Regions from separate parts of the Streptomyces sp. NBC_01264 genome, predicted to be linked through region 3. Evidence: predicted binding sites of a transcription regulator. Region 3 holds the regulator's gene; each other region holds the start of a gene.

Region 1 (9,473 bases), 1.1 Mb from region 3:
CGGCCGGAGCTGAAGTGTCCCCAGGCCGGGACTGAGCTGTCCCCCGGCCGGGGTCGGGGGCTGCGGGGCCAGGGCCGGGGACGGGGGCGGGGTGGGGTGTTGGCCGGGACGTAAAGCGTGATTTGTGGCGCACAAAGAAGCCACAACTATCGAACGTCGGGGACAAGGCGCCTAAATCATGCAGTCCAGGCCAACACCCCACCCCGCCCCCGGCACCGGCCCCCCACCGCAGCCAACCCGCCGCACCGGCCAACCCCAGCCCCGCCGGCGTTTGAGGCGCAGGGGTCCGGGGACTGGTCCCCGGCAACGGCGCCGCCGCACCAAGACAGCCGCGGCGGCTCAGCCCACCCCTCGCGCCGCCGCGATGAAGGCCCGGATGAGATCCGGGGACTTAACCCCCCGCTCGCTCTCCACACCGCTGGAGACGTCCACACCCCAGGCACCGGTGACCGCAACGGCCTCCCCCACGTTGCCCGGGGTCAGCCCGCCCGCCAGCAGCCAGCGGCCCTCGGGGGCCGTGAACTCCGCCGAGCCCCAGTTCCACGGCTTGCCGGAGCCGGGGTCCGGGGCGTCGAGGAGCAGCAGGTCCTCCCCGTACTCCCCGCAGCGCGACACGGGCCGCGCCGTCGCCCGCAGCAGGGTGCGTCCCTCCGCGCGCAGCGCCGCGAAGTCCTCCGGGCCCTCCTCGCCGTGCAGCTGCACGCCCCGTACGCCGCTCTCCTCGGCGAAGCGCCGCACCTCGGCGACGGACTGCCCCCGGAACACCCCCACGGTGAGCACCCCGTCGGGCACGTGCCCGATGAGCTCCCGCGCCGTCCCGGCGTCGACCGTACGCGGGCTGCCGGGCGCGAACACGAACCCGACGGCGTCGGCCCCGGCGGCCACGGCCACCTCGACGTCCCGGGCGGTCTTCAGACCGCAGATCTTCACAAAGGGATCGCTCATGTCGCCAGTCAACCAAAGGCCCCCGATCGGTGGTGATCCGTCTCGGCACCCGGGCGCGACCGCCCACGCGCCGCTAGCCTGGAACCAGGCTCACGCCCAGTACACGGCACGCCACGCCACGCGGAGGACGACGGTGACGATCATGATCGACCGGGCCACACCCATAGAGGCGACGTATCCACCGTCATTCGAGACTCTCCTGCACACGGTCGCGGAGATGGACACACCAGTCGGCTTCAAGGCCGAGCTCATCCGGGGGAAGATCGTCGTGTCGCCGTTCTCCACGCTGCGCTACCTGCGCAGCATGCGTGCGCTTCGTGAGCAGCTCAAGGCCCATGCTCCCGAGGGGTACATCACCGAGACCTCGCCCATCCTCTTCCGGTTCCCCGCCGCAGAGCGAGCCTACGGACCCGACCTGTTCGTCGCAGACGAGGCTGCCTTCGACGAGGAGGGCCGTCACGCGGACAGTGCGGCCCTGTCCCTGGTCGCCGAGTTCACTTCCGTATCCACCACGGACGCGGACTGGAACGAAAAGCTGGAAGTGTACGGCCGGCTGGTCCCCGTGTATCTGGTCGTCGACATGCAGGAGAAGGAGATCACCTGCTTCTCGGACCCCTCGCCGCACGGTTACCGCTTCCGTAAGACGGTGTCTTTCGGCAAGGACCTGCACGTGCCCGAGCCCTTCGACTGCACCGTCGACACCTCCACGTTCTGAAACGCCCGAGGGCGACCCCCCCTCCGTCAGGAGAGGATGCCGCCCTCGGTACGTACTACGTGGTGCGAACAGCCGATCTACCTACGGGCCGGAGCCCGGGGGTGGATCAGAAGTCCATGTCGCCGCCCGGCATGCCGCCACCGGCAGCCGCGCCGGCCTTCTCGGGCTTGTCGGCGATGACGGCCTCGGTGGTGAGGAAGAGGGCCGCGATGGACGCCGCGTTCTGCAGGGCGGAGCGGGTGACCTTCGCCGGGTCGATGATGCCCTCGGCGATCATGTCGACGTACTCGCCGGTCGCGGCGTTCAGGCCCCAACCGATCTGCAGGTTGCGGACCTTCTCCACGACGACGCCACCCTCGAGACCACCGTTGACGGCGATCTGCTTGAGCGGGGCCTCCAGCGCGAGCTTGACGGCGTTGGCGCCGGTCGCCTCGTCGCCGGTGAGCTCCAGCTTGTCGAAGACCGAGGAGGCCTGCAGCAGGGCCACGCCGCCACCGGCGACGATGCCCTCTTCGACGGCCGCCTTCGCGTTGCGAACGGCGTCCTCGATGCGGTGCTTGCGCTCCTTGAGCTCGACCTCGGTCGCGGCGCCGGCCTTGATGACCGCGACACCGCCGGCGAGCTTCGCCAGGCGCTCCTGCAGCTTCTCGCGGTCGTAGTCCGAGTCGGAGTTCTCGATCTCGGCGCGGATCTGGTTGACGCGGCCCTGGACCTGGTCGCTGTCACCGGAGCCGTCGACGATGGTCGTCTCGTCCTTGGTGATGACGACCTTGCGGGCGCGGCCGAGCAGGTCGAGACCGGCGTTCTCGAGCTTGAGGCCGACCTCCTCGGAGATGACCGTGCCGCCCGTGAGGATGGCGATGTCGCCGAGCATGGCCTTGCGACGGTCACCGAAGCCCGGGGCCTTGACGGCGACGGACTTGAAGGTGCCGCGGATCTTGTTGACGACGAGGGTGGAGAGCGCCTCGCCCTCGACGTCCTCGGCGATGATCAGCAGCGGCTTGCCGGACTGCATGACCTTCTCCAGGAGCGGCAGCAGGTCCTTGACCGAGCCGATCTTGGAGTTGACGATCAGGATGTACGGGTCGTCGAGGGACGACTCCATGCGCTCCATATCGGTGGCGAAGTACGCCGAGATGTAGCCCTTGTCGAAGCGCATGCCCTCGGTGAGCTCGAGCTCCAGGCCGAAGGTCTGCGACTCCTCGACCGTGATGACGCCTTCCTTGCCGACCTTGTCCATGGCCTCGGCGATGAGCTCGCCGATCTGGGTGTCGGCGGCGGAGATGGAGGCCGTCGAAGCGATCTGCTCCTTGGTCTCGACATCCTTGGCCTGCGCCAGCAGGGCGGCGGAGACGGCCTCGACGGCCTTCTCGATACCGCGCTTGAGGGCCATCGGGTTCGCACCGGCGGCCACGTTGCGCAGGCCCTCGCGGACGAGCGCCTGGGCGAGAACGGTGGCGGTGGTCGTACCGTCGCCGGCGACGTCGTCCGTCTTCTTGGCGACTTCCTTGACCAGCTCGGCGCCGATCTTCTCGTACGGGTCCTCGAGCTCGATCTCCTTGGCGATGGAGACACCATCGTTGGTGATCGTGGGGGCGCCCCACTTCTTCTCAAGGACGACGTTGCGACCCTTGGGGCCAAGGGTGACCTTGACGGCGTCGGCGAGCTGGTTCATCCCACGCTCGAGGCCGCGGCGGGCCTCCTCGTCGAACGCAATGATCTTGGCCATCTGAAGTGGTCCTCCCGGACAGCGGTGGATTGCTCCCGGACCGCGCCCGCGCCCGCGACGGACGGCCTGCGTGCCCGGCGGTTCCTGCCCACCGGACCCTGCGGGCCTCACCGACCCGGTCCTCGAATATCAGCACTCTCACCCGGAGAGTGCTAACGCCAATGATTAGCACTCGACCCCCCCGAGTGCAAGCGGCTTCGGGCAACCCGGGATGAACACCCGGACGCCGCAAGGGCCCGGGAGCCGCCACGCACGAGGGGCCCCCATCCCGTGTCCAGGATGTGGGCCCCTCGTACATATGCCGTTGTGCCGTTGTGCCGTCGTGCGCGGCCGCTGTGCGTGACCGCGTACGTGTCGGTGGTCGATCGCGGTCGGACTAGCCGGCGGCGAGCTTGACCATATCCGCCTGCGGACCCTTCTGGCCCTGCGAGATCTCGAACTCGACCCGCTGACCCTCTTCAAGGGTGCGGTACCCGTCCATCTGGATGGCGCTGTAGTGGACGAACACATCCGCACCACCGTCGACCGCGATGAAGCCGTAGCCCTTCTCCGCGTTGAACCACTTGACGGTGCCCTGAGCCATGCCTAACTCCCCTATTACTGGCCCTTGCGCGGGACCGCACTTCGCGATCCCGGGTCAGAACTTGCGCCGGAACGCCTCGACCGGGGCTGAATGTATCCGCACGGCTGCTGTCTGCAACAGGTCATTCCGACGAGAATTCTGGACACGGCAAAAGATTGAAATAGGGTGAAAACCCGGAATATTCCTGGGCAACTCGGGCCGGACAAACCACACCAAGGGCCCATAGCGCACTTGCATGTTGACTCAATGTCAACCCTCCCGCGGCCCGCTCATATGCGGCGGGCAAGAACAGCGGAGGGGACTTCCCCAACTCTACCGCGCCCAACCCAGCAGAATTGCCCCCTCCGTTTGGTAACGGAGGGGGCAATTCAGTTACTGCGAGGTCTTACGAAGGCCGCACGACGGCCGTACGAGGGCTGCCGGAAGGTTCAGCAGCCGCCCGCGACGGCGGGGATGATCGAGATGCCGGCGCCGTCCGGGGTGGACGTCTGCAGTCCGCCCTCGAAGCGCACGTCGTCGTCGTTGACGTAGACGTTGACGAAGCGGCGCAGCTTGCCCTGGTCGTCCAGGACGCGCGCGGCGATGCCGGGGTGGTTGGCCTCCAGCGACTGGATGACCTCTTCGAGGGTCGCGCCCTCGGCGGCGACCTCGGCCTGGCCGCCGGTGTAGGTGCGCAGGATGGTGGGGATGCGGACGTTGACGCTCATGGCGCTACTGCCTTTCCGGTGTGCAGGGAGAAAGAGATCAGGCCAGGTTGGCGGCGCGGAACGCGTCCAGGCTGGGGCGGATGGTGGCGGTCTGGCCACCACCTTCGGCCACCGCCTCCAGGGTCTTGAGGCCGTCACCGGTGTTCAGGATCACGGTGGTCAGCGTGGGGTCGAGCTGCCCGTTCTCGACGAGCTTCTTCGTCACTCCGACGGTCACGCCGCCCGCGGTCTCGGCGAAGATGCCCTCGGTCTGGGCGAGGAGCTTGATGGCCTCGACGACCTGCTCGTCGTTGACGTCCTCGACGAACCCGCCGGTGCGGCGCGCGATGTCCAGGACGTACGGGCCGTCCGCCGGGTTGCCGATGGCCAGCGACTTGGCGATGGTGTTCGGCTTCTGCGGGCGCACCACCTCGTGACCGGCCTTGAAGGCGGTCGAGACGGGCGAGCAGCCCTCGGCCTGGGCACCGAAGATCTTGTACGGCTTGTCCTCGACGAGGCCGAGCTTGATCAGCTCCTGCAGACCCTTGTCGATCTTCGTGAGCTGCGAGCCGGACGCGATCGGGATGACGATCTGGTCGGGCAGCTGCCAGCCGAGCTGCTCGCAGATCTCGTATGCCAGGGTCTTGGAGCCCTCGCCGTAGTACGGGCGCAGGTTGACGTTGACGAAGCCCCAGCCCTCGCCCAGCGGGTCGCCGATGAGCTCGGAGCAGAAGCGGTTGACGTCGTCGTAGTTGCCCTCGATGCCGACCAGGTCGCCACCGTAGACACCGGCCATGACGACCTTGCCCTGCTCCAGGTCGTGCGGGATGAACACGCAGGAGCGGAAGCCGGCACGGGCGGCCGCGGCGCCGACGGCGCCGGCCAGGTTGCCGGTGGAGGAGCAGGACAGGGTGGTGAAGCCGAAGGCGCGGGCGGCCTCGACGGCGATGGCCACGACGCGGTCCTTGAAGGAGTGCGTCGGGTTGCCGGAGTCGTCCTTGACGTACAGCTTGCCGGTGACGCCGAGCTCCTTGGCCAGGTTGGCCGCGTCCACGAGCTTGGTGAAGCCGGGGTTCAGGCTCGGCTTGGAGGCCACGTCCGCCGGGACGGGCAGCAGCGGCGCGTAGCGCCAGATGTTGTTCGGGCCGGCCTCGATGGCGGCGCGCAGGGCTTCCGGGTCACCGAGGGGCAGCTCGTAGGCGACTTCGAGCGGTCCGAAGCACTCGGCGCAGGCGAAGATCGGGCCGAGCTCGAAGCGGGTACCGCACTCACGACAGGAAAGGCCGGTGGCGGGACCGAGATCGACAGAGGTGCTCGAAACAGTGGTTTCGGCAGAGGTTGCGACAGACTGTGCAGCCATGATGGCGAGGCCCTTTCTCCTCATCTTCCCCATGGCGCACTTCGCCATGAGACGGAATTGGCACCTTCCCTAGCCGGGGACCTCGCTGCGGCGCTGGAATGCGCGATCGCGAGACCGACTGGAGGGTTGCCGGGGCTTCAACGGGCCGTGTCCCTCTGCCCCTCTGGATGAGCGGTATGGCACCGGCACACGCGCTCTATGGCGCGCCGGTGCGTTTGTACGCGGGCCCCCCGGCATGCGGTGGGCCATCGCGTTGTTCAAGACTGTAACCGAAGGTCCGGGGGGTTGAGACAGCCGTCCGAACCGCGAGATGGATCACAATTCGGTCCAAACCAGTGAACGATCAGTGAAGAACCAGGGAGTGCTGAAGGTGCTGGAAGAGGTGGAGCGCTGGTTGGCAGACCGCTCCTGGTCCGCCGCCGACCGACCGCTCGGCCAGCTGCTTTCCGCCAAGCGGGCAGCGGGGAACACGGTGAGCGTGGTGTTGCCGGCGCTGAACGAGGAGGCGACGGTCGGCGCGATCGTCGAGGTGATCCGGCGCGATCTGATCGAGGGCCTGCCGGTGCCGCTGGTGGACGAGCTCGTCGTGATCGACTCGGGCTCCACGGACCGCACTGCGGAGGTCGCCGCCAAGGCCGGGGCCCGGGTGGTGCACCGCGACGAGGTCCTCCCGCGGATCCCGGCGCTCCCCGGCAAGGGCGAGGTGCTGTGGCGCTCGCTGCTGGCCACCACCGGGGACATCGTCTGCTTCGTGGACGCCGACCTGCGCGATTTCTCGGCCGCCTTCGTCTCGGGGATCGTCGGCCCGCTGCTGACCGATCCGGACGTGCGGTTCGTCAAGGCGATGTACGACCGCCCCCTGGGCCAGGAGTTTGAGGGCCTCTCCTCCGCCAAGGCCCACGGCCAGGGCGGCCGGGTCACGGAGCTGGTGGCCCGTCCCCTGCTCAACCTGCACTGGCCGCAGCTGGCCGGCTTCGTCCAGCCGCTGGGCGGCGAGTACGCCGTACGCCGCGAGCTGCTGGAGCGGCTGCCGTTCCCCGTGGGCTACGGGGTCGAGCTGGGGCTGCTGGTGGACGCGCTGCACACGGCCGGGCTGGACGCACTGGCCCAGGTGGACGTGGGCGTCCGGCTGCACCGCCACCAGGACGGCCAGGCCCTGGGCCGGATGGCCGCGGCGATCTACCGCACGGCGCAGGTCCGGCTCTCGCGCGGACACCTCGTACGCCCCGAGCTGACGCAGTTCGAGCGCGGCCCGGAGGGGTTCGTACCGCACACCTACGCGGTGGACACCGAGGAGCGGCCTCCGATGCGGGACATCGAGGAGTACGCGCGCCGTCGCGTGGCGTAACGTCCGATCCATCCCCTATCGGGCTAATTTCCCCCTCATGGGGTTCATACGTTTCAGACATGCCAGAACTGCCAGACATGTATCCAGACATGTCTGGGGATCCGCCCTCGCGGTGGCCGGCGGCGCGGCGCTGCTGCTCGGCTCGCTGAGCGGACCGGCCGCCGCGGAGGTGGTCTCCCCCTTCGAGAAGGCTACGACGAGGCGCTCTACGGGGACTTCGTCACGGTCGGCAACACGGTGATGGGGTGCCCCCAGGCACCGCCCGCCGAGGCCGCCGAGTGCGCCGAGTGCGCCGAGTGCGCCGAGGTCCAGCGCGGCGGGGGCACGAAGAACAACAACGACTTCGTCGCCCGCCCGGTGGACGCGGCCGGACTGGGGACCCCCACGGGCACCTCCGGCAGTGCCCGGCTCACCGTGCCCCCGGGCGCGCAGGTGGCGTACGCGCGGCTCTTCTGGGGCGGCAACAACGGCACCTACAAGCTCGGCTCGAACCTCATCAAGCGCTGCGACGTCTCCGGCGGGGACGCGGTCCCCGGTCCCGGCGAGCCGCTGACCACCCGCCCGGTCATCAAGGTCGGCTCGGCCGCCGCCCGCCCGGCGACCCTGTCGAACATGGTCGAGGACCCGCCGCGGACGGGCGGCCCGCACTACTACACGGGCGAGTCCGACGTCACCGCCGCCTTCGCGGACGTGGCCATCGGCTCCCCGGTGACCGTCGCCGTGGGCAACGTCTGGGCCCCGCGCGGGCGAGGCTGCGTGGCCGGCTGGTCCCTGACGGTCGTGTACGCGTACCCCGGACCGAACGAGCACGCGCCCGAACGGCGCAACGTCTACGTCTACGGCGGCCACGCGCTCCAGCGCTCGGCCGACCCCGACACCACGGTCCGTGTCAAGGGCTTCTACCGCACCGGCGACGGCCCGGTCCGGGCGAGCGCGACGGCGTACGAGGGCGACCGGAGCACCAAGGGCGACCAGTTCCGGGTGAACGGCGCGAACATCGCCGACCCCGCCAACGGGGCGACCGACAACTTCTTCACCAGCTCGGCCGACGGCTCGCTGGAGCCGAAGCACGCCAACAACCTGAGCATCGACGCGAAGTCCTTCGACGTCCCGGCGACGGCGCTGCCGCCCGGGGCCACCGCCGCCGACCTGACGTTCCGCACGCGCGGGGACACGTACGTCATCTCGCAGTTCGCGCTGGCCGTGCCGGTGCCGGACCTGGAGGTGAGGAAGACCGCCTCGCCCGCGAAGGCGGTCGCGCCCGGTGACACGGTGACCTACACGATCACCGCGAAGAACATCAGCAGCCTGGACTACCCGGACGCGAAGCTGACGGACGACCTCACCGAGCTGCTGGACGACGCCGCCTTCGACGGGGTGGTGACGGCGGACCTCGGCTCGGCCGCGTACACGGCGCCGAAGCTGACCTGGACGGGCGACGTCCCGAAGGGGAAGACCGCGACGATCACCTACGAGGTGAAGGTCAACGACCCGCTGACCGGCGACGGCAAGCTGACGAACCACGTGGTCGCGCAGAGCGGCCGCACCAACTGCGAGGACGACTCGAAGGACCCGGCCTGCGCACCGGCCCCGCCGGTGATCACACCCCCGGACCCGTCACCGTCACCGTCACCGTCGACCTCGCCGTCGCCGTCGCCCTCGACCAGCCCGTCACCGTCGCCGAGCACGTCGCCGTCCCCATCCACCTCACCCACCACACCCACATCCCCCACCACTCAGCAGCCGCGACCGCTGCCGGAGAACCCGGTGGACCCGGGGGCGGGCTCTACGGTCTCCCCGGGCGGGAACCTGGCCACCACCGGCTCCGACGGGCGGCAGCTGTGGCTGATGGGCACGGCGGCCGCCACGCTCACGGCACTCGGCGGTGTGGTCTTCCTCTCGGTACGGCGGACGCGCAGGCGCTGACGTTTGACCGGAGGCGAGGCGGGCTAGGTTCGCCGCATGGCTTCCCAGGTGCTCGTCGCCGCGAATCGCGGCCCTCTCTCCTACGCCCTCGCCGCGGACGGCACGCTCAGTGCCCGCCGCGGCGGGGGCGGACTCGTCTCCGGCCTCTCCGCCGCCCTCGCGGAGCAGCCGGACGCGCTGT
Region 2 (9,473 bases), 2.4 Mb from region 3:
TGCACCGTCCGGAGCACGAGGTGACGGTGGAGTTCTGGTTCCGCGCCTTCACCACCGAGCGGGACCTGCTGCCGCGCACCCTGGCGGCGGGTGACGCGCTGGAGCCGGAGGCTCGGGACAGGGCGCTGGCCCACGTGGAGAAGTACGGGAAGCGGGACGACTAGGTTGCGCCTATGACGACTGCGTTGATTACGGGATCCACGGCGGGCATCGGCGCCGCCTTCGCCCGGCGGCTCGCCGCCCAGGGGCACAACCTCGTCCTGGTGGCGCGGGACACCAAGCGCCTCGGGGAGCAGGCCACCGAACTGCACGACCGGCACGGGATCGAGGCCGAGGTGCTGGCCGCCGACCTCTCCACCGAGGAGGGCATCACGGCGGTCGAGGAGCGCCTCGCCGACCGCAAGCACCCGGTGGACCTGCTGGTGAACAACGCGGGCTTCGGCAACAAGGGCCGCTACCTCGAAGTTTCCATGGCCGACGAGCTGACCATGCTGAAGGTCCACATCGAGGCCGTGCTGCGGCTGACCTCGGCGGCCGTGGAGCCGATGCGCTCGCGCGGGCGCGGCGGCGTGATCAACGTGGCCTCGGTGGCGGCCTTCCTGCCGCGCGGCACGTACGGGGCGAGCAAGGCCTGGGTCGTGCAGTTCACCCAGGGCGCGGCCAAGGACCTGACCGGCTCCGGCGTACGGCTGATGGCGCTGTGCCCGGGCTTCGTGCGCACCGAGTTCCACGAGCGGGCCGGCATGGGCACGGACAACATCCCCGGCTGGATGTGGCTCGACGCCGACAAGCTGGTGGCCGCGGCGCTGGCCGATCTGGCGCGGGGCAGGACGGTGTCGATCCCGGACCCGCGGTACAAGGCGCTGATGGGCGTGGTGAAGCTGACCCCGCGGGGGCTGCTGGGCGGGATGTCCTCGCGTACGGGGCGCAAGTACGGGCCCCAGTGACCTGTGCGTAAACACGGCATATGGGTGAAATCTCCCTAGACTGGATGTGTCCCATCCAGCGCGGGAGGCGACGCGATGACATTCGTACAAGTGATCGACTACGAGACCAAGCGCTTCGACGAGATGAACAGTCTCATCGACCGCTATGCCGAGCAGACCGCCGGCAAGCGCACGGTCACCCACACCCTCATCGGCAGGGACCGCGACTCCAGGACGCACTACGTGGACCTCGTCGAATTCCCCTCGTACGAAGAGGCCATGAGGAACTCTCAGCTCCCGGAAACCGACCGGATGTTCCAGGAGATGGTGGCACTGTGCGAGGGCATGCCGAAGTTCATGAACCTCGACGTGGTCCGTGACGAGTACCTCAACAAGCTCGTCGTCAACCGCTTCCTCGAGGAGGTCGTGGGCAAGGGCAACTTCGACGTCATCGAGGAGTGCGTCGCCGCCGACTACGTCACCCACGACATCATGGAGAGCGCCGGCGAGGGCAACGGCCGCGAGGGCATCCGCAAGACCGTCGGCATGTGGCGGGGCTCCTTCGACATGACCTTCGACATGACGCGGCAGATCGCCGAAGGCGACTGCGTCACCACCCTGTGGGACTGGAAGGGCACGCACAAGGGCGAGTTCATGGGGGTCGCGCCGACCGGCAGGGAATTCACCATGTCGGGCTCTACGACCTGCCGGATCGAGAACGGCCAGATCGCCGAGGACTGGTGGTATTACGACGCCCCGGGCCTGATGCGCCAGATGGGCATGATGCCCGGCTAGCAGACGGGAAAGCCCCGGTCACCACCGCTTGGCAGCGGTGGTGACCGGGGCTTTGCCGTACTTACTGCTTACCGCTTACTGACGAGGTCAGTGGCTGTGGCCGTGGCCACCGTGGCCGTGACCGGCGTCGCCCTCGTCGTCGGCCGGCTTCTCGACGACCAGGGTCTCGGTCGTGAGCAGCAGCGACGCGATGGAAGCGGCGTTCTCCAGGGCGGAGCGGGTGACCTTGACCGGGTCGATGACGCCGGCCTTGACCAGGTCGCCGTACTCGCCGGTGGCGGCGTTGAAGCCCTGGCCCTTCTCGAGCTCGGCGACCTTCGAGGTGATGACGTAGCCCTCGAGGCCGGCGTTCTCGGCGATCCAGCGCAGCGGCTCGACGGCGGCGCGGCGCACGACCGCGACACCGGTGGCCTCGTCGCCCGTCAGGCCGAGGTTGCCCTCGAGCACCTTCACGGCGTGGACGAGAGCGGAGCCACCGCCGGAGACGATGCCCTCCTCGACCGCGGCGCGGGTCGCCGAGATGGCGTCCTCGAGACGGTGCTTCTTCTCCTTGAGCTCCACCTCGGTGGCGGCGCCGACCTTGATGACGCAGACGCCACCGGCGAGCTTCGCCAGGCGCTCCTGCAGCTTCTCGCGGTCCCAGTCCGAGTCGGTGGACTCGATCTCGGCCTTGATCTGGTTGACGCGGCCGAGGACCTCGTCGGAGGAGCCGCCACCGTCGACGATGGTGGTGCTGTCCTTGGAGATCGTGACGCGGCGGGCGGAGCCCAGTACGTCCAGACCGGCCTGGTCGAGCTTGAGGCCGACCTCCTCGGCGATGACGGTGGCACCGGTGAGGGTGGCCATGTCCTGCAGCATCGCCTTGCGGCGGTCACCGAAGCCGGGCGCCTTGACGGCGACGGCGTTGAAGGTGCCACGGATCTTGTTGACGACGAGGGTGGAGAGCGCCTCGCCCTCGACGTCCTCGGCGATGATCAGGAGCGGCTTGGAGGCGCCGGCCTGGATGACCTTCTCGAGCAGCGGCAGGAGGTCCTGGATGGAGGAGATCTTGCCCTGGTTGATCAGGATGTACGGGTCATCGAGGATGGCCTCCATACGCTCCTGGTCGGAGACCATGTACGGGGACAGGTAGCCCTTGTCGAAGGCCATGCCCTCGGTGAACTCGAGCTCCAGGCCGAAGGCGTTGGACTCCTCGACGGTGATGACACCGTCCTTGCCGACCTTGTCCATCGCCTCGGCGATGAGGTCACCGACCTGCTGGTCCTGCGCGGAGAGCGCGGCCACGGCGGCGATGTCGGACTTGTCCTCGATCGGACGGGCGGTGGCGAGGAGCTCGTCGGAGACGGCCTTGACCGCGGCGTCGATGCCCTTCTTCAGGGCGGCCGGGGAAGCACCCGCGGCGACGTTGCGCAGACCCTCGCGGACCAGCGCCTGCGCCAGGACGGTGGCGGTGGTGGTGCCGTCACCCGCGACGTCGTTGGTCTTGGTCGCGACCTCCTTGACGAGCTGCGCGCCAAGGTTCTCGTACGGGTCGTCGAGCTCGACCTCACGCGCGATGGTGACACCGTCGTTCGTGATGGTGGGAGCGCCGAACTTCTTGTCGATGACGACGTTGCGGCCCTTGGGGCCGATCGTCACCTTGACGGTGTCGGCAAGCTTGTTGACGCCACGCTCAAGGGCGCGACGGGCGTCCTCGTCAAACTTGAGAATCTTCGGCATGGGAGCGGTTCAGCCCTCTCGTTGCTATCCCCGGCCGCTCACCGCGACCGCCTGTCTAGAACGAGCTACGCCCCTCGCCGCCCGGCATCAGCAGGGGTGACCAGGGGCGTAGCTCAAAGCAAAACTGGAGAAGTGATTACTTCTCGACGATCGCGAGCACGTCGCGGGCCGAGAGGACGAGGTACTCCTCGCCGTTGTACTTCACTTCGGTGCCGCCGTACTTGGAGTACAGGACGACGTCGCCGACGGTGACGTCCAGCGGGAGACGCTGGCCGTCCTCGAAGCGACCCGGGCCCACCGCGAGGACGACGCCCTCCTGGGGCTTCTCCTTCGCGGTGTCCGGGATGACCAGGCCAGAGGCCGTGGTCTGCTCGGCGTCGAGCGGCTGGACCACAATGCGGTCCTCGAGCGGCTTGATGGCAACCTTGGAGCTGGTGGTCGTCACGATCTGACCTTCCGCTTCGGAGATCCGGAGTTAACTGTCTGGGTGGCGACCTTGTCGATCCGTCGTCGCGGGTGCCGGATCAACCTGTCGCAGTGTTGGCACTCACCGGGGGCGAGTGCCAGACGCGAGACTATTCCGGGGATTAGCACTCGGTCAAGCGGAGTGCCAGAACGCGCCGCTGGTTTCGCAGCGGGGACCGCCTGCGCGGCGGTGCCGCCGGGGACCAGTCCCCGGACCCCTGCGCCTCAAACGCCGGCGGGGCTGGGGTTGGCCTGCGCGCGGGTTGGCTGCGGTGGGGGGCCGGTGCCGGGGGCGGGGTGGGGTGTTGGCCTGGACTGCATGATTTAGGCGCCTTGTCCCCGACTTCGATAGTTGTGGCTTCTTTGCGCGCCACAAATCACGCTTTACGTCCCGGCCAACACCCCACCCCGCCCCCGTCCCCGGCCCTGGCCCCGCAGCCCCCGACCCCGGCCGGGGGAGACAGTTCAGTCCCGGCCGGGGGGGGCATTCGGTCCCGGCCGGGGGACATTTGGCCCCGGCCGGGGTTGGTCTTTTCAGCCGTCCGGCGTTTGAGGACCGGGGTCTGGGGCGGAGCCCCAGGTCTTTTCAGCCCGTCCGGCGTTTGAGGACTGGGTCCGGGCTGGCCCGGGGAACGGTGGAAGGGCGGGTAGGGGACTTCGCCCCGCAGGGCCCACCCGCACCCGCCCACCGGGCCCCGCGCCGGGACGGCGGCGGCGGCCCCGCCGGGGCACCGCCGGCCGGAGGCTGGCGTAGCGGCGCGAAGCCCGGGAGGCCCGCCAGGGCCGAGCGGTGCGAGCGGCCGCATCGAGGAGGTGTGCGGCCGCGTCGAGAAGGGTTGGCGCCCGGTATGTGACGCTTGGGGCATGCGGATCCTGGTCGTCGAAGACGAAGTCAGCCTCGCCGATTCACTGCGGCGCGGCCTCTCCGCCGACGGCCACTGGGTCGACCTCGCCCACGACGGCCACCGCGGCCTGGACCTGGCGCTCACCGGAGGCCCGTACGACGTCGTCCTCCTCGACCTGATGCTCCCCGGCCTCTCGGGCTACGAGATCTGCACCCGGATGCGGTCCCACGGCGTAGCCACCCCCGTGCTGATGCTGACCGCCAAGGACGGCGAGTACGACGAGGCCGAGGGCCTGGACTCGGGTGCGGACGACTACCTGACGAAACCGTTCTCCTTCGTCGTCCTCGCCGCCCGCCTCCGCGCGCTCACCCGCCGCACCGCCACCGCCGCCGCCTCCGCCCGGACCCGCGTCCTCCAGGCCGGCGACCTCGTCCTCGACGCCCAGGGCCGCCGCTGCCGGAGGGGCACGCACGAGATCGAGCTGACCGCCCGTGAGCTCGGCGTCCTGGGCTGCCTGATGGAGCAGCCCGGCCGGGCCGTCCCCAAGCAGGACATCCTCGACGAGGTCTGGGACACCCCGCGCGGCATCGACCCGAACATCGTCGAGGTCTACGTCTCCTCGCTCCGCCGGAAGATCGACGCCCCGTTCGGGCGCCGCTCGATCCTCACTGTGCACGGCACCGGCTACCGGATGGCCCCCGACGGTGGCTGAGGCCGCACCCCGCCGGCCCCGCCGGCCCCGCCGCCTCGGCAGTCTCCGCGCCCGCGGCGCCGCGGCCGCCGCCCTCGCGATGGCCGCCGTCCTGGCCGCCGGCGGGCTGTGGCTCTACACCCTGCTGCGCGCCAACCTCATCGAGAACACCACCGGCCGCACCGAGCTGGCCGCCCGCAAGGTGGCCGCCCAGTACGACACCGGGAGCCTTCCGCCCGCCGGGCGGCTGCCCGTGCCCGAGGGCGGGGTCGACCTGGTCCTCGTACGGAACGCGGCCGGGACGGTCGTGGCCACCAGCGGGGACCTGAAGGACACCCCGGAGCTGACGGAGCTGCGCCCCGCGCCCGGCCAGGACGTGCGGTCGGCCGTGCTGCCGCCCGCGCGCCCCGGCGCACAGCGGCGCGTGGTGGTCGCCGTGGACGCGCCCGGCCCGCCGGGGGCGCACGACCCGCACACCGTCTACGCCGCGACCGTGCTCGGCGACGTCGACGACGCCAACCGGGCCGTCGCGCTCGGGCTGCTGGCCGGCGCGCCCCCGCTGATCCTCTTCTCTGCGGCCCTGGCCTGGTGGGTGACGGGCCACGCGCTGCGCCCGGTCACCGCGATCCGCACCGGGCTGGCGGCGGTCACCGGGAGCGAGCTGGACCGGCGGGTCCCGGACCCGGGCGGCGCCGACGAGATCGCGCAGCTGGCCCGGACCGTCAACGACACCCTCGACCGCCTCGAGCGCAGCGACGCCCGGCAGCGGCAGTTCACCGCCGACGCCTCGCACGAGCTGCGCAACCCCCTCGCGGCCGTCCGGTCCCGGCTGGAGGTGGCGCTGCGGGACCCCGACCGGGAGTCGGTGGCGGCCGCACTGGCCGATACCGAGCGGCTGCAGGGCATCGCCGCCGACCTGCTCCTGCTGGCCCGGCTGGACGGTGGGCCGGCGCCGCGCACCGAGCCGGTGGACCTCGCGCTGCTGGCCGCCGAGGACGCGGCGCGGCGCCCCGGGCCCCGGGTTCCGCTCCGGCTGGACGCGCGGGGTCCCGTACCGGCCGCCGGGGATCCGGAGCGGCTGGAGCGGGCGCTGGCGAACCTGGTGGACAACGCCTTGCGGTACGCCCGTACCGGGGTCGTGGTGCGGGCCTCGGCCGAGGACGGCTGGGCCCTGCTGGAGGTCACGGACGACGGGCCGGGCATCCCGGAGGCCGACCGGGACCGGGTCTTCGAGCGGTTCGTACGGCTGGACGCGGACCGGGGCCGGGCCAGTGGCGGCACCGGTCTGGGGCTGGCCATCGCCCGGGAGATCGCCCGGGCGCACGGCGGTGACGTACGCGCGCTCCCGGCGCCCGCCGGGGGCGCCCGCATGGTGCTGCGCGTGCCGGGGCGCGCGGCTTCCTGAAGGCCGTTTCAGGAGCCTCAGGATTCCTTCAGCCGCGCTCCCGCAGCATCGGCAAGATGAGTGCCCACCGCAGGAAGCCCAAGGAACCCCGGACCCAGGCCCCCGCACCCCACGGCCGCGGGCGCTCCCGCCGCGCCCGCCTCACCCGCACCCTGCTGGCGGCCGGCTGCGCCCTGGTGGTGCTCGCGGGGGCGACCGCCTGGTACCTGTACGACGACCTCGCCTCCAGCATCGGCAGCTCCAAGGCCCTGGACGGCGCCGAGAAGTCGAAGCACGGCGATGTGAACATCCTGCTGATGGGCCTGGACAGCCGCCGGGACCAGAACGGCGAGGACCTCCCGCCGGCGATCCTCGAGAAACTGCACGCCGGCGCGAGCTCCGAGGTCGGCGGCTACAACACCAACACCCTGATCCTGCTGCACGTCCCGGGTGACGGGAGCAAGGCGAAGGCCTTCTCGGTGCCGCGCGACGACTTCGTCGACCTGCACGGGGTGCCCGGGTTCACCGGCAAGGCCAAGATCAAGGAGGCGTACGGGCGGGCGAAGGCGAAGGTCGAGGAGCAGCTGTCCGCCCAGGGGGTCAAGGACCGGCGGCAGCTGGAGCGCGAGGGGCGCGAGGCGGGCCGCAAGGCGGAGATCGAGACGGTGCGCACCTTCCTGGGCGTGCCGATCGACCACTTCGCCGAGCTGAACCTGGCCGGTTTCTATCACCTGGCCGACGCGCTGGGCGGCGTACCGGTGTGTCTGAACCACGCGGTGAAGGACAAGAACTCCGGAGCCGACTTCTCGGCGGGGCGGCACACGCTCAACGGTCAGGAGTCGCTGGCCTTCGTCCGCCAGCGGATGGGTCTGACCATGGGCGACCTGGACCGGACGAAGCGGCAGCAGGCGTTCCTGGCGGGGGCCACCTACAAGCTGAACCAGGCCGGGACCTTCACCGATCCGGTGAAGCTGATGAAGCTGATCGACTCGGCGAAGCAGGACGTGGTGACCGACCGGGGATGGGACCTGCTGTCGTTCGTGGAGCAGGCGAAGAACCTGTCCGGGGGCGCCGTGGAGTTTGTGACCCTTCCCATCGAACGCTTCGACCGGAACCATGGAGCCGAGATAAACGTCGTAGACGATATGAAGATAAAGCGGTTCATAGCCGAGCGGATCGGGCCCGGGGCCACTGCGAGCCCGAGCGCGCCTGGCACCGCTCCCTCCTCCTCACCGGGCACCGCGCCCGCCCCGCAGGGCTCCGCGGGCACCACGGGCCCCGCCAAGAGCCCCACGCCGGTACCGTCCCGAAGCAGCAGCGGAACCCCCGCCATCGATGGCGGCGGCGTCCCGTGCGTGGACTGAAGCCCCTGACCACGGCGGGGGTGCGCCGCCGCACGGAAGCACTGCTCCTGGTCCTCGTCGTCGCGGTGACCATTTCCGGCCACATCGCCGCCGGTCTCGCGATGAACGACGAGCTGCCGGCGGGCCTCACCGGCTTCGTGATCAGCATGACGCTGCTCGCACTGGTGGGGCACCTGGCCATCCGCCGGTTCGCGGCGTACGCGGATCCGCTGATCTTCCCGCTGGCCCTGCTGCTGACCGGGCTGGGGCTGGTGCTGCTGCACCGCCTCGACCAGGGGTACCTGGAGCGGTACAATTCCCCGCCGAACGCTCCCGGCCAGCTGATGTGGACGGTGATCGGCGTCGCGGCCTGCATCACGGTGCTCGGACTGCTGCGCGACCACCGGCTGCTCCAGCGGTTCATCTACATCACGATGGCCGTGGCCCTGGTGGCGCTGATCGCGCCCGCCTTCTTCGGCGCGGACACCTACGGGGCGAAGCGCTGGATCAAATTCGCCGGGCTCTCGGTCCAGCCCGGCGAGTTCGTGAAGATCATGATCGCGGTGTTCTTCGCGGGCTACCTGGTGATCCACCGCGACGCACTGGCCCTGTCGGGCCGCAAGTTCCTGGGCATGCGGCTGCCGCCGATGCGCCAGCTCGGCCCGCTCATCACGGTGTGGATCATCTCGCTGATGGTGCTGGTCTTCGAGCGCGACCTCGGCACCTCGCTGCTCTTCTTCGGCGTCTTCGTGGTCATGCTCTACGTGGCCACTGAACGCACGAGCTGGATCGTCTGCGGCCTGGTCCTCGCTTCGGCGGGAGCCTTCGTCGTGGGCACGACGGAACCGCACGTCAAGGCCCGTGTGGCCGCCTGGCTGAACCCGCTGTCGTACTACTGGAAGGACCGGCCGCCGGGCGTCGTCTCGGACCAGTCGGCGCAGGCGCTGTTCAGCTTCGGCACGGGCGGCATCACCGGCACGGGCCTCGGCATGGGCCATCCCGAACTGATCGGGTTCGCCGGCCGCAGCGACTTCATCCTGACGACGGTGGGCGAGGAGCTCGGCCTGGCCGGGGTCATGGCCGTCCTGATCCTCTACGCGCTCCTCGTGCAGCGCGGGCTGCGCATGGCGCTGGGCGCCCGCGACCCCTTCGGCAAGCTGCTGGCGGTGGGCCTGTCGTCCGCCCTGGCCCTGCAAGTCTTCATCGTGGCGGGCGGCGTCTCGGGGCTGATCCCGCTGACGGGCAAGGCCCTGCCCTTCCTGGCGGCGGGCGGCTCGTCCCTCCTGGCCAACTGGATCATGATCG
Region 3 (9,473 bases):
GAAGGCCCGGGTCAGCTCCGTCCGGACGAACAGCGGGTCGGTCAGGGCCTTCTTGTGCAGGGGGTGCGCGCCGGACTCCGGGCAGGCCAGGAAGGCCGTGCCGAGCTGCGCGGCCTCCGCGCCCGCGGCGAGCAGCGCGGCGATCTGCGAGCCGCGCATCAGGCCGCCCGCCGCGATGATCGGGAGGGCCACGGCCTCGCGCACCTGCGCGACGAGCGCGAGCAGGCCGACTCCGGCGGTTCCGTCGCCCTGCGGGTCGTCGCGGTGGGTGCCCTGGTGGCCGCCCGCCTCCACCCCCTGGACGCAGACGGCGTCGGCGCCGGCCGCCTGGGCGGCGCGGGCCTCCTCGACGGAGGTGACGGTGGCGATCGTGTACGTACCGACCTTGCGCAGGCAGGTGAAGGCCGCGGGCGAGGGCAGGCCGAAGGTGAAGGAGACGACGGGTACCGGGTCTTCGATGAGAATGGCCAGTTTGGCGTCGTAGCCGTCGTCGATGGTGCCGATGATGTCCTCGTCGGCGAGGGAGATCTCGTACCAGGAGGCCTCGCTGGCGAGGTGCCCGCGGTAGGCCTCCAGGGCGGCCGGGTCCGCGTGGGAGGCCTGCGGCAGGAAGAGGTTGACGCCGAAGGGGCGGCGGGTGAGCGCCCGCAGCCGCTTGATCTCCTGGTACATGCCGTCGGCGGTCTTGTAGCCGCCGGCGAGGAAGCCCAGTGCCCCCGCTTCGCACACGGCGGCCGCGAGCGGCGGGCAGGACGCGCCGCCCGCCATGGGCGCCTGCACGATCGGGTACGCGAAGAGACCGTTCGGTGCGGAGGACATGAGCTGCATCGTGCCATGTCCCGCTCACGGGACCGAATCACGGCATTCGCCTGGCATAGTCCCGTTCCCCGGGGTGCCCGAATACCGCCGCCGCCCTGCCGCCCCGCATGCCGCGAGCCCGGTCCGGGGCATCCCCGGACCGGGCTCGCAGGTGTTCTCGTACGCTGCTCAGCGCCCGTCGAAGGCGTCGCTCAGCGCCCGTTGAAGGCGTCCTTCAGACGGCTGAACAGGCCTTGCTGACCCGGCGCGAACTGGCCCATCGGCCGCTCCTCGCCCCGCAGCTTGGCCAGCTGGCGCAGCAGGTCCTCCTGCGCCGGGTCCAGCTTGCCCGGGGTGGTGACCTCGACGTGCACGATCAGGTCGCCGCGCCCGCCACCGCGCAGGTGGGTGACGCCGCGCCCGTGCAGCGGGATCGCCTGCCCGGACCCGGTGCCGGGCCGGATGTCGATCTCCTCCAGGCCGTCCAGCGTCTCCAGCGGGCACTTGGTGCCCAGGGCCGCCGCGGTCATCGGGATGGTGACCGTGCAGTGCAGGTCGTCCCCGCGCCGCTGGAAGGTCGGGTGCGGCAGCTCGTGGATCTCCACGTACAGGTCACCGGCGGGGCCGCCGCCGGGGCCGACCTCGCCCTCGCCCGCGAGCTGGATCCGGGTGCCGTTCTCGACGCCGGCCGGGATCTTGACGGTGAGGCTGCGGCGGGAGCGGACCCGGCCGTCGCCCGCGCACTCGGGACACGGGGTCGGGACCACGGTGCCGAAGCCCTGGCACTGCGGGCAGGGGCGCGAGGTCATGACCTGGCCCAGGAAGGACCGGGTGACCTGCGAGACCTCACCGCGGCCGCGGCACATGTCGCAGGTCTGCGCCGAGGTGCCGGGGGCGGCGCCTTCACCGGAGCAGGTGGTGCAGACGACGGCCGTGTCGACCTGGATGTCCTTGGTCGTGCCGAAGGCCGCCTCGTCCAGTTCCAGGTCGAGGCGGATCATGGCGTCCTGGCCGCGGCGGGTCCGCGAGCGCGGTCCGCGCTGCGAGGACTGACCGAAGAAGGCGTCCATGATGTCGGAGAAGTTGCCGAAGCCACCCGCTCCGAAGCCGCCGGCCCCGCCGCCGCCCGCGGAGGACAGGGGGTCGCCGCCGAGGTCGAAGACCTGCTTCTTCTGCGGGTCCGAGAGGACCTCGTAGGCGGCGTTGATCTCCTTGAAACGCTCTTGCGTCTTGGGATCGGGGTTCACATCCGGGTGCAGCTCGCGTGCGAGCCGCCGGAATGCCTTCTTGATCTCGTCCTGCGATGCGTCGCGGCGCACGCCGAGAACGGCGTAGTAGTCCGTGGCCACTTACGACTCCGCCAGGATCTGTCCGACGTAACGTGCCACTGCGCGTACCGCTCCCATCGTTCCGGGGTAGTCCATGCGGGTCGGTCCGACCACGCCGAGTTTGGCGACTGCTTCGCCGCCCGAACCGTAGCCGACCGAGACGACGGACGTGGAGTTCAGTCCCTCGTAGGCGTTCTCATGCCCGATCTTTACGGCCATTCCCGACTCATTGGCCTCGCCCAGCAGCTTGAGGAGCACGACCTGCTCCTCCAGCGCTTCGAGCACCGGCCTGATCGTCAGGGGAAAATCGTGTCCGAAGCGGGTGAGGTTGGCGGTGCCGCCGATCATCAGCCGCTCCTCCGCCTCCTCGACCAGCGTTTCGAGAAGGGTGTCGAGGACGGCCTTCACCGTCACCCGGTCCTCGTTCTCGAAGGACTCCGGAAGGTCCTTCACCAGCGGCGGCACGTCGGTGAACCGGCGGCCGACGACACGGCTGTTGAGGCGGGCCCGCAGGTCCGCGAGCGAGGTGTCCGCGAAGGGGGTCTGGCAGTCGACGAGCCGCTGCTCGACCCGGCCGGTGTCCGTGATGAGGACGAGCATCAGGCGGGCCGGGGCCAGCGAGAGCAGTTCCACGTGCCGGACGGTGGACCGGGTGAGCGAGGGGTACTGGACGACGGCGACCTGCCGGGTCAGCTGCGCGAGCAGCCGCACGGTACGGCCGACGACGTCGTCGAGGTCGACGGCCCCGTCGAGGAAGTTCTGGATGGCCCGGCGCTCGGGCGTCGAGAGCGGTTTGACCCCCGCCAGCCTGTCGACGAAGAGGCGGTAGCCCTTGTCGGTGGGGATCCGGCCGGCGCTGGTGTGGGGCTGGGCGATGTAGCCCTCGTCCTCCAGCACGGCCATGTCGTTGCGCACGGTGGCGGGCGAGACGCCGAGCCGGTGCCGCTCGGTGAGCGCCTTGGAGCCGACCGGCTCCTCCGTCCCGACGTAGTCCTGGACGATGGCGCGCAGCACTTCGAGTCTGCGATCGCTGAGCATCGCGCGCACACCTCCATCGTTTCCGTCGTTCGTGGCTTCGGCAGGCTCCTGCCTGCTGGCACTCCGGGCGTTCGAGTGCCAGAGATCCCCCGGCCAGTGTACGGCGGGGTGGTACACCCCTAGCAAGGGCGGCCCGCCAAGGTAGCGTCGCGGCATGGACGTGCGTTGGGAAGAGGCGGGCTGGGAACGACTCACCGAACGGGCCGGCCGAAAGCGCCTGCCGGTGTGGGATTGCACCGTGGGACTGGTGGTGGGCGAGGATTCGGCCCTCCTGATCGACCCCGGGTCCTCCCTGCGGGAAGGCGCGCTGGTGTGGGCCGAGGCGGAGCGGCTGGCGGGGCGCCGCGTGACCCATCTCGCATTCACACACGGACATTTCGACCACGTTCTGGGCGGGGCGGCGTTCGCGGGGGCGGAGGTGTACGGCCCGGTCGGGCTGGACGCCCTGCTCTCCGTGAGCCGGGACGAGCTGCGGGCCGACGCGGTCCGGCACGGCCTGGCCGAGGCCGAGGCGGCCGAGGCGGCGGACCTGCTGGTGATCCCCCGGCACCTGGTGTCGGGCGAGTGGACGCTCGACCTGGGCGGGGTGCAGGTGCTGCTGGCGAACGTGGGCCCGGGGCACACCCGGCACGATCTGGCCGCCTTCGTGCCCGGCGCGCGCGAGGTGGTCTTCTGCGGCGACCTCGTCGAGGAGTCGGGCGAGCCGCAGGCCGGCCCGGACGCGACGCCCCGGCAGTGGCCGGCGGCCCTGGACCGCCTCCTCACCCTGGGCGGGGACGACGCTCTGTACGTGCCGGGTCACGGAGCGGTGGTCGACGCGGCCTTCGTACGTGCCCAACGCGACACACTGGCCGCCCGCTTCGGCGTGTCGGGCCGCTGAACCGGCCCGCTCTCCTACCCTCGGCCGGATGCGCGAGTACTCCCCCGACCTGACCCCGCAGTGGAAGCGCTCCAAGCCCGTCCCCGAGGTACCGGCCGATCCGGACCTGGTGGTCGAGGTGGCGGGTACGGACTTCTGCGGCGCGGTGGTCGCCTGCGAGGCGGGCACGGTCACCCTGGAGGACCGCTTCGGCAAGCGCCGCGTCTTCCCCCTCGAACCCCGCGGCTTCCTCCTGGACGGCGCGGTGGTGACCCTGACCCGCCCGCCCCGGGGGCCGTCCGCCCCGGCCCGTACGGCCTCGGGCTCCCTCGCCGTGCCCGGGGCCCGTGCGCGGGTGGCCCGGGCGGGCCGGATCTACGTGGAGGGCCGCCACGACGCCGAACTGGTCGAACGGGTCTGGGGCGACGACCTGCGGATCGAGGGCGTCGTGGTGGAGTACCTGGAGGGCATCGACGACCTCCCTGCCGTCGTCGCCGACTTCGCCCCCGCGGCCGACGCCCGGCTGGGCATCCTGGTGGACCACCTGGTCCCGGGCTCCAAGGAGTCCCGCATCGCCGCCGCGGTGACCTCCCCGCACGTCCTGATCGTGGGCCACCCGTACGTGGACGTCTGGCAGGCGGTGAAACCCTCGGCCCTGGGCATCCCCTCCTGGCCGGTGATCCCGCCCGGCCAGGACTGGAAGACGGGCATCTGCCGCGCCCTGGGCTGGCCGGAGAACACCGGAGCCGCCTGGCAGCACATCCTGTCCCGCGTGACCTCGTACAAGGACCTGGAGCCGACCCTCCTGGGAGCGGTGGAGCACCTGATCGACCACGTGACGGCGTAGCCCCGCAGGGCCAGGCCCCCGGAGGGGGTCAGTCGACCAGGTCCCGGACCACCGCGTCGGCCAGGAGCCGCCCACGGAGGGTCAGGACGGCCCGCCCGGCCGCGTACGGGCCCGCCTCGAGGAGACCGTCCGCCAGGGCCCGCCCGGCCGCGGCAAGGCCCGCAGGGACCAGCAGGGACAGCGGCACCCCGTCCACGAGCCGGAGCTCCAGCAGGATCCGCTCCACCCGCCGGTCCTCCTCCGAGAGGAGCTCCCGCCCGGCCCCGGGCGACCGCCCCTCCGCCAGCGCAGCCGCGTACGCGCCGGGATGCTTCACGTTCCACCACCGCACCCCGCCCACGTGCGAGTGCGCCCCGGGCCCGGCCCCCCACCAGTCGGCCCCGCGCCAGTACAGCTCGTTGTGGAGGCACCGCCCGGCCTCGGAGGTGGCCCAGTTCGAGACCTCGTACCAGGAGTACCCCGCCTCGGCCATCACCGAGTCGAGGATCAGGTACCGGTCCGCGTGGACGTCGTCGTCCGTCATCGGGACCTCGCCCCGCCGGATCCGCCGCGCCAGCTGGGTGCCCTCCTCCACGATCAGCGCATAGGCGCTGATGTGATCGGGCCCGGCCCCCAGCGCCGCCGACAGCGACGCCCGCCAGTCCTCGTCCGATTCCCCCGGCGTCCCGTAGATCAGGTCCAGGTTCACGTGCTCGAAGCCCGCCGCCCGCGCCTCCGCGACGCAGGCCTCCGGCCGCCCGGGGGTGTGCGTACGGTCCAGGACCTTCAGGACGTGCTGCTTCGCGCTCTGCATGCCGAAGGAGATCCGGTTGAAGCCGCCCGCGCGCAGCTCCGCCAGGTACTCCGGGTTCACCGACTCCGGATTGGCCTCGGTGGTGACCTCGGCGTCCTCGGCCAGCCCGAATTCCTCGCGGATCGCCGCGAGCATCCGTACGAGGTCGCCGGCGGGCAGCAGCGTGGGCGTGCCGCCGCCCACGAACACGGTCCGTACGGCCCGGGGGTCGTCCCCCAGGACCTTCCGCGCCAGCCTGACCTCGTCGATCAGGGTGTCGGCGTAGTTCTCCCGGGAGGCGAGCACACCGCCGGTGCCCCGCAGCTCGGTGGCCGTGTAGGTGTTGAAGTCGCAGTACCCGCAGCGCGTGGCGCAGTACGGAACGTGCAGGTAGAACCCGAGCGGCCGCTCGCCTGCTCCCGCGAGGGCGTGGAGCGGCAGCGAGCCGTCTTCGGGCATGGGTTGACCGTCGGGCAGTGCGGAAGGCATGGGCCCATTGTCCCGCACTGCCCCAAGGTCGTTTACGGTCCTGCGCGGTGCCCGGTGCTACTTCTCGCGGGAGCCCTCGTACATCTCGTCGATGAGGTGCTTGAACTCGCGCTCGACGACCGGCCGCTTCAGCTTGAGGCTCGGGGTGAGGTCCCCGTGCTCCACGTCGAGGTCGCGCGGCAGGAGGCGGAACTTCTTGACCGTCTGCCAGCGCTGCAGGCCCTCGTTGAGGGTCTGGACGTAGGTCTCGATGAGCCGGTTCGTCTCGGGCGCGGCCAGGACCTGGGAGTACGTCTTGCCCTCCAGGCCGCTCTCGGCGGCCCAGACCAGGATGGAGGGCTCGTCGAGGGCGATGAGGGCGGAGCAGAAGTTCCGGTCGGCGCCGTGGACGACGATGCTGGAGACGTAGGGGCAGAGCGCCTTGAACTGTCCCTCGATCTCCGCCGGGGCGACGTACTTGCCGCCCGAGGTCTTGATCAGGTCCTTCTTGCGGTCGGTGATGCGCAGGTAGCCGTCCGCGGAGAGCTCGCCGATGTCGCCCGTGTGCAGCCAGCCGTCGGCCTCCAGCACCTCGGCGGTCTTCTCGGGCTGCCCGTGGTAGCCCTGCATGATCCCGGGGCCGCGCAGCAGCACCTCGCCGTCGTCGGCGATGCGGACCTCAGTGCCGGGGAGCGGCTTGCCGACGGTGCCGGTGCGGTAGGCCTCGCCCGGGTTGACGAAGGAGGCGGCGCTGGACTCGGTGAGCCCATAGCCCTCCAGGATGTGGATGCCCGCTCCGGAGAAGAAGTAGCCGATCTCGGGAGCGAGGGCGGAGGCGCCGGAGACGGCGGCGCGCAGGTTGCCGCCGAAGGCCTCGCGGAGCTTGGAGAAGACGAGCTTGTCGGCGACCTTGTGCTTGGCGGCGAGGCCCATCGGGGCGCTCGCCCGGCCGGTGCGGCGGAAGTTGTCCTGGGTGACCTTGGCGTACTCGCGGGCCACGCCGACGGACCACTGGAAGATCTTGTACTTGGCGCCGCCGCCGGCCCTGGCCTTGGCCGCGACCCCGTTGTAGACCTTCTCGAAGATGCGCGGGACGGCCGCCATGTAGGTCGGCTGGACGATCGGCAGGTTCTCGATGATCTTGTCGATGCGGCCGTCGACGGCGGTGACGTGACCCACCTCGATCTGGCCGGAGGTCAGCACCTTGCCGAAGACGTGCGCGAGCGGCAGCCAGAGGTACTGGACGTCGTCCTTGGTGATCAGGCCGGTGGCCACGGTGGCCTTGGCCATGTACGACCAGTTGTCGTGCGGCAGCCGCACGCCCTTGGGCCGGCCCGTGGTGCCCGAGGTGTAGATGAGGGTGGCGAGCTGGTCGGCGGTGATGGCCGCGATCCGCTCCTTGACCACCTCGGGGTGCTTGGCCAGGTACTCGCGGCCGCGCGCCTCCAGGTCCGCCAGCGAGAGCACCCAGCCCTCGGGGTCGCCGTCGGCCGGGACCGCGTCGGCGGCCTCGACGACCACCACGTGCGCCAGCTCGGGCAGGTCGGCGCGGCGCTCACGGGCCTTGGCCAGCTGCGCACCGTCCTCGGCGATCAGGATCCGGCTCTCGGAGTCGGAGAGGATGAACGCCGATTCCTCGGCGTTCGTGCTCGGGTAGATGGTGGTCACGGCGCCGCCGGCGCACATCACGCCGAGGTCCGCGAGGATCCACTCGACCCGGGTGTTGGAGGCCAGCGCGACGCGCTGCTCCGGCTGGATCCCGAGCTCGACGAGTCCGGCCGCGATGGCGAAAACCCGCTCGGCGGCCTGTCCCCAGCTGAGGGACTTCCAGTCGTCCGGGCCGCCCTTGCCATCCGCGGCGGGGACCGGGTAGCGGTAGGCCTCGGTGTTCGGCGTGGCGGCGACACGCTCCAGGAAGAGGGTCGCCACGGTGGGCGGGCGGTTCTCGATCAAGGTCTGTGTGTCGCTCACGGACATCCTCCGGACCACGCGGCAGGGCATGTACAGGGCTTGTAACTGGCGAGTAACCATCGAGCAGTGATCAGACTAGGGGCCCTCCGCCTGGCGCGTAAGGGCCCCTGGGCCGCCGATTCATAACGAAGCGGACGCCCGCGACCGGCCCGCGACCGCGCATTCCGGTCCGCGGCCGGATGCGGGACCGGATGTGAAGAGGCCCCCGCGCCGGAGCGCGGGGGCCTGCTTCACATCTGCTTCGTATCCAATGACGTCGCCGATGACGTCTGTGATGACGTCGCGGCTACTTCTTCTTGCCGCCGGACTCGTCGCTGGACAGGACGGCGATGAAGGCCTCCTGGGGGACCTCCACGGAGCCGACCATCTTCATGCGCTTCTTGCCTTCCTTCTGCTTCTCCAGCAGCTTCCGCTTACGGGAGATGTCACCGCCGTAGCACTTGGCGAGGACGTCCTTGCGGATGGCGCGGATGGTCTCGCGGGCGATGACGCGGGAGCCGACGGCCGCCTGGATCGGGATCTCGAAGGCCTGCCGCGGGATGAGTTCGCGCAGCTTGGCGACCAGTCGCACGCCGTAGGCGTAGGCGGCGTCCTTGTGGCAGACCGCGGAGAAGGCGTCGACCTTGTCGCCGTGCAGCAGGATGTCGACCTTGACCAGGCTGCCGGCCTGCTCGCCGGTGGGCTCGTAGTCGAGGGAGGCGTAACCGCGCGTCTTGGACTTCAGCTGGTCGAAGAAGTCGAAGACGATCTCCGCGAGCGGGAGCGTGTAGCGGATCTCGACCCGGTCCTCGGAGAGGTAGTCCATCCCGAGGAGGGTGCCGCGGCGCTGCTGGCAGAGCTCCATGATCGCGCCGATGAACTCGGAGGGCGCGAGCAGGGTGGCCCGTACGACCGGCTCGAACACGTCCCTGATCTTGCCCTCGGGGAACTCGCTCGGGTTGGTGACGGTGACCTCCTTGCCGTCCTCCAGGACGACGCGGTAGACCACGTTCGGCGCGGTGGCGATGAGGTCGAGGCCGAACTCGCGCTCCAGGCGCTCGCGGACCACGTCCAGGTGCAGCAGGCCGAGGAAGCCGACGCGGAAGCCGAAGCCCAGCGCCGCCGAGGTCTCCGGCTCGTAGACCAGCGCGGCGTCGTTGAGCTGGAGCTTGTCCAGGGCCTCGCGCAGGTCCGGGTAGTCCGAACCGTCGAGCGGGTACAGGCCCGAGAAGACCATCGGGCGCGGGTCCTTGTAGCCGCCGAGGGCCTCGGTCGCGCCGTTGTTCAGGCTGGTGATGGTGTCACCGACCTTGGACTGACGGACGTCCTTCACGCCGGTGATGATGTAGCCCACCTCGCCGACGCCGATGCCGTCGGCCGGGGTCATCTCCGGGGAGGAGACACCGATCTCCA

The links. Region 3 encodes HrcA, which represses chaperone genes, less so after heat shock. Its sites were predicted from a motif close to TTNGCACTCNGNNNNNCNGAGTGCNAA; they were not measured.
Region 1: a site for HrcA is predicted at 3,555-3,581, ahead of groL (chaperonin GroEL). Genes of this name have one in related genera too.
Region 2: a site for HrcA is predicted at 4,028-4,054, ahead of groES (co-chaperone GroES). Genes of this name have one in related genera too.

Annotation. Positions count from the first base shown of each region.
Region 1 covers NZ_JAPEOX010000001.1:4,604,308-4,613,780, forward strand. The annotation lists gene OG435_RS21290 (phosphoribosylanthranilate isomerase) at 340-945, opposite strand; gene OG435_RS21295 (Uma2 family endonuclease) at 1,163-1,660, shown strand; gene groL (chaperonin GroEL) at 1,767-3,389, opposite strand; gene OG435_RS21305 (cold-shock protein) at 3,766-3,972, opposite strand; gene OG435_RS21310 (ubiquitin-like small modifier protein 1) at 4,401-4,679, opposite strand; gene thrC (threonine synthase) at 4,717-6,042, opposite strand; SAM riboswitch class I at 6,036-6,192, opposite strand; gene OG435_RS21320 (glucosyl-3-phosphoglycerate synthase) at 6,389-7,366, shown strand; gene OG435_RS21325 (hypothetical protein) at 7,607-9,292, shown strand; gene OG435_RS21330 (alpha,alpha-trehalose-phosphate synthase (UDP-forming)) at 9,329-9,473, shown strand, end outside.
Region 2 covers NZ_JAPEOX010000001.1:5,869,760-5,879,232, reverse strand. The annotation lists gene OG435_RS27670 (MOSC domain-containing protein) at 1-164, shown strand, start outside; gene OG435_RS27665 (SDR family NAD(P)-dependent oxidoreductase) at 174-947, shown strand; gene OG435_RS27660 (ester cyclase) at 1,023-1,721, shown strand; gene groL (chaperonin GroEL) at 1,809-3,440, opposite strand; gene groES (co-chaperone GroES) at 3,577-3,885, opposite strand; gene OG435_RS27645 (response regulator transcription factor) at 4,770-5,462, shown strand; gene OG435_RS27640 (sensor histidine kinase) at 5,455-6,846, shown strand; gene OG435_RS27635 (LCP family protein) at 6,903-8,189, shown strand; gene OG435_RS27630 (FtsW/RodA/SpoVE family cell cycle protein) at 8,177-9,473, shown strand, end outside.
Region 3 covers NZ_JAPEOX010000001.1:3,512,255-3,521,727, forward strand. The annotation lists gene OG435_RS16285 (nitronate monooxygenase) at 1-819, opposite strand, end outside; gene dnaJ (molecular chaperone DnaJ) at 1,011-2,147, opposite strand; gene hrcA (heat-inducible transcriptional repressor HrcA) at 2,148-3,164, opposite strand; gene OG435_RS16300 (MBL fold metallo-hydrolase) at 3,319-4,044, shown strand; gene OG435_RS16305 (DUF3097 domain-containing protein) at 4,073-4,870, shown strand; gene hemW (radical SAM family heme chaperone HemW) at 4,899-6,131, opposite strand; gene OG435_RS16315 (AMP-dependent synthetase/ligase) at 6,189-8,081, opposite strand; gene lepA (translation elongation factor 4) at 8,368-9,473, opposite strand, start outside.